DNA from 2 places in the Paenibacillus sp. MY03 genome. Region 2 is predicted to be linked to the other one. Evidence: a T-box and tRNA genes for the amino acid it is inferred to sense, from the RefSeq annotation. Region 2 holds a T-box; the other holds one or more tRNA genes.
What was found. A T-box is a leader RNA that pairs with one kind of tRNA and senses whether it is charged. The one in region 2 lies ahead of leuS (leucine--tRNA ligase), so its partner is inferred to be a tRNA-Leu.
Positions count from the first base shown of each region.

Region 1 (2,400 bases), on a different contig from region 2:
TGCTTGCGAATAACGTTAACTTGCCTGGATATGTGCTCAGCCGTATACACATCGTCGAGAAACACATTGTTCTCGAGTACGGGTAAACCAATCTCTTGGGCCAGCTTGGTAACGACGGAGCGGTAGTTCGTCTTGCTGTCCAGGAAAAATAGACCGCGCTCTTTGCATACGGTTAGCACGACGCGCATGATACGTTCGTCTGCTGTTATTTTGGAGCCCATATGATTGTTCATGCCGACGGCATGCGGCACATCCGCAATTGCGGCCTCTACTCTCTCCCGCACTTCGGCATCGCTAAGATCGGCTGTAATGGCGCCGGGGCCCAACCAGTTCTTTTTGCCATGTTTCGGCTCCATAGGCATATGAATCAGCACGTCATGTCCGAGCTTGTAAGCTGCTTCGGCATCCTTCTTTGTCGTAGGCAAAAACGGCATGACGGCAGCCGTGATTTTTACCGGCAGCTTCAGCATCTCCTCCGTACCAGCCATCCCGTTGCCGAAGTCGTCGATAACGATCGAGACCGTTTTTTCGGTTCTAACGGATGGCTGAAGCGATTCAGACGGTTGATCGACTGCGGCTTTAAGCGTTGTGGGTTGCAAAGCAGCCGTTATAGCAAGAGTCATGGAGAGCACGGCTGCAGCCCGTTTCCATCTGGGCATCATCCTATTCGTATGCTGCACTTGCGGCGATTGACTAGTTTTTTTTCTATTCATTGTTCCGCTGCCCCCTAGGGTCTATTTTCTTTTTCCATCATCGATTCCTTCATTTACCTTTCCACGATTTATAAGGATTTATGTACCATGCCATTGCGCCGAGAAAATGATGGAATAAGCTGAAAATTTAAACTTTAGCATTGGCGTTGACTTTTTCTTGGAAGCCATGCTATTATAAATTTCGTTACTTCAGACATGCGGTCGTGGCGGAATTGGCAGACGCGCTAGATTCAGGTTCTAGTGGTGTAACAGCCGTGGAGGTTCGAGTCCTCTCGACCGCATCAACAAAAAGTCCAAGCTCAAGAGCTTGGACTTTTGATGTTTTTACCGGCACTCATTAGGATGTTTCTCCTCGATGATCGATCCACGAATGCCGAGGCGTCCAGCCTAACGTTTTCTTGGCCAATGCGTTGCTGACGATCGTTTTTTATTCGTTTTTCTCCACTCGAAAACGAAGCACGGTACGAAGCTTGTCAGCCTGTGTTTTCCTTGGGTCGGATATGTATATTTCCTTATGAAGCTTCGAGATTCGCTTTAACCCGTGCTCATCGCAATACCGCTCCATTTTAGCGAAGCTTTTCGGCTCATCGTCATATGAACCGTGGTGCATCATCTGGAGGCATAATCCTTCCTCCTGCTCGCCGAACATAACCTTGTCCAGCAAGACATGCGGCTTCTTCGCTTTTACGGTTTTCAGCACGTCCATCGCCAGCGGTTCCGTAACGAAATCCGGTTGTCTGATCATGATCGTATACAGAAGTTTATCCTTGTCCAGTACCTCTAATCCTCGTGCCTCTACCGCGAGATCCCATACTCCCTCCAAAGGGAAAATCGTATATTCGTAATACCCTTCCGGCGCCACGCCCTTTTTGGGCAGCATCTTTACCCCGTACGACAACGAGTACAAGACTCCGACGGCTTCCCGAAATGGTTCGTAATTGGGATTGCCCTCTCCGCTGATCATAAAATACCTGATGACAGGAACCTCGATAATGGCCGGCTCCTCCTTCGGCAGATACAAAGCTTTGTCGTTCTTTTTCCATTCGTATTTCGCGGTCACCGGCATTCAACTCCGAATCATTTTTCTCCATTTTAGAACATTTGTTCCTGTTTTGTCAAAAAAAATTAACTCACCGTTACTTCGAAGGTCAGCCAAGAACTGACGGTATGCCTGGGCGGAAAAACGATAGCTTGACCGGCTTTCGCCGCTTCGGCAAGTTTCAGCTTTGGAATCACGTTAAACATCTCCAGACCGATATTGTATTCGCAGCCATAAAAAGGAGCGCCGCTCGCAGGCTGGAAGTTTTGCCAATACCATAAATAAGGCCAGGTATTACCATCCCACGAGACATTTAAGCGAATTCCATCCTCCGGTCTTCGCAGCGTGTAACGATAATCCGGCGCCTCTATATACAATAAATCTCGCGCTGTACCCGGCGCAGCCATTTGCGATAGATCAATGCTTTGTCCGTCCTGCTTTGCGTGCGGCCAGCTCCAGCTTTCTCCGCTAACCGGATTGCAAACAACGGCGCCTTCCGAAAACTCGACCTTGGTTGCCTCAGTAAGGAACGGCTTGCCATAGGCCAGATGATGTCCCCAATTAGCATGCAATTCGACCGTTGGCGATTCATTCGTTATTTTTTCATTGATTCTAAAAATGGCTTCTCCGGATTTTAAACAGATTTCT
Region 1 covers NZ_MXQD01000008.1:46,740-49,139, reverse strand. Annotated here, with positions in the region: gene B1748_RS09360 (divergent polysaccharide deacetylase family protein) at 1-713, opposite strand, end outside; tRNA gene B1748_RS09355 (tRNA-Leu) at 911-994, shown strand; gene B1748_RS09350 (GyrI-like domain-containing protein) at 1,141-1,779, opposite strand; gene B1748_RS09345 (DUF4432 family protein) at 1,839-2,400, opposite strand, start outside.
Region 1: it has a tRNA-Leu gene. The T-box ahead of leuS (leucine--tRNA ligase) is inferred to sense a tRNA for this amino acid. The anticodon was not compared.

Region 2 (2,400 bases):
AAGGCGGACGAGAAAATCCGGATATGCGAAGCGTTGTATCGCGCGAGAGGGCTGGCGCCGGTATTCAAGGTGACGCCTTTCGTGCATCCCGGGGATCTGGACGACAGGCTGCGGAGCAGAGGGTACGGGAAGATTGACCATACGCTGGTCAAGACGGCGCCCTTGGCCGGTATCGAGGCTCCCTCGCGCGAGGACTTGACCTTGACCGAGGAGATAACCGAGGTATGGCTGGACGCCGTTACGGAGCTCCAAAGGCTGACCCCCAGCCAACGGGAGACGACGCGCCGCATGTTCGCTAACCGCCCTCTGAAGCAAGGCTTCGCCATGCTGGAGGAGAACGGGAGGCCTGTCGCCTGCGGCCTCGCAGTCATAGAGGATGGCTGGGCGGGACTGTACGATATCGTGACGGCGCCAGAAGCAAGGGGGCGAGGTTTCGGAGAAGCGATAACGCGGGGGTTATTCCGCTACGCGCATAAGCTAGGGGCGAGGATGGGGTATTTGCTCGTCGTGAGGGACAATGCCGCGGCGAATGGGCTGTACGACAAACTCGGCTTCGAGACGGTGTACGAGTATTGGTATAGAATCGGCACGAACGGTAAAGCTTGACACTGCCAAGGCGTACCTTATATAATTTGATTTAATTGATTTGCCTTATATGAGAGTTCAAAAAGTTTCTAGGCTTCGTGATCAAAAGCGAACTTTTTGAACTACCTCTGTATGAAGCGTTGAAGAGGAACAGTACTTGCGTAGCGGGGCCTAGAGAGCCGGCGGTTGGTGGAAGCCGGACCCATGCGCGCGGGGAAGCTCGCCTTGGAGCTGCGGGATCGTTAATCGCGAAGTCCGCCGTAATGTCCGCGTTAAGGACATCAAGTGAGCGAACGGCAAAGTATGCCTTCGCTAACTAGGGTGGTACCACGGGAGAATGACCTCTCGTCCCTAGCGTTAATCCGCTGGGGGCGGGAGGTTTTATTTAGTTTTCAGACCTGATTAGGAGGAAGTTACATGAGTCAAGAGCAGCAGCGCCATGGCTACAATCCATTGGAGATCGAGCCGAAGTGGCAGCAATATTGGGACGGCAACAAAACTTTTCAAACGAAGGAAGACAGCGGCAAGCCGAAATTCTATGCGCTAGATATGTTCCCTTACCCGTCCGGGGCAGGCTTGCACGTCGGCCATCCGGAAGGTTATACGGCGACGGATATCGTATCCCGCTACAAGCGGATGAAGGGCTACAACGTCCTGCATCCGATGGGCTGGGACGCGTTCGGCCTCCCGGCGGAGCAGCACGCGCTCGATACCGGGCAGCATCCAAGAGATATCACGTTCAAAAACATCGACAACTTCCGCCGCCAGATCAAATCGCTTGGTTTCTCTTACGACTGGGACCGCGAATTCAGCACGACGGATCCCGACTACTACAAATGGACGCAATGGATTTTCATCCAGCTGTATAACAAGGGACTGGCTTACGTGGCCGAAGTTCCGGTCAACTGGTGTCCGGCTCTCGGAACCGTGCTGGCGAACGAGGAAGTCATCGACGGCAAAAGCGAACGCGGGGGCCATCCCGTTATCCGCAAGCCGATGCGTCAGTGGATTCTGAGAATTACCGAATACGCGGAGCGACTGCTGGAGGATCTGGAGGAGCTCGACTGGTCCGAGAGCATCAAGGACATGCAGCGGAACTGGATCGGCAAGTCGACAGGCGCCGAAGTGACGTTCGACATCGAGGGGCACGACTCTGCGTTGGTAGTCTTTACGACGCGTCCCGACACGCTGTTCGGCGCGACGTATTGCGTAGTGGCGCCGGAGCACGAACTTGTCGCCGGGATTACGACAGACGAGCATATGCAGGCGGTTAAGGCGTATCAGGAAGCTGCAGCCCGCAAGAGCGATCTGGAGCGTACCGACCTGGCGAAGGAGAAAACGGGCGTATTCACAGGTGCCTATGCGATTAATCCGGCAAACGGCGAGAAAACCCCGATCTGGATTGCCGATTACGTGCTTGCAGGCTATGGCACGGGAGCAATCATGGCTGTTCCGGGCCACGATACGCGCGACTGGGAATTCGCGAAGCAATTCGGCTTGCCGATCATCGAGGTTGTTTCCGGCGGGGATGTGGAAAAAGAAGCGTATACGGGCGAAGGTCCGCACGTCAACTCCGACTTCCTGGACGGTTTGAATAACGAAGACGCTATTAGCGCGATGATTAAACATTTGGCTGAGACCGGCAAAGGTCAGGGCAAAGTGACATACCGTTTGCGCGACTGGCTGTTCAGCCGCCAGCGTTACTGGGGCGAGCCTATTCCGATTCTCCATCTGGAAGATGGCACGATGAAGACGGTGCCGGTAGATCAATTGCCGCTGCTGCTGCCGGATGTCGACGCGATCAAACCGTCGGGC
Region 2 covers NZ_MXQD01000006.1:246,544-248,943, reverse strand. Annotated here, with positions in the region: gene B1748_RS07120 (GNAT family N-acetyltransferase) at 1-606, shown strand, start outside; T-box leader at 717-941, shown strand; gene leuS (leucine--tRNA ligase) at 1,003-2,400, shown strand, end outside.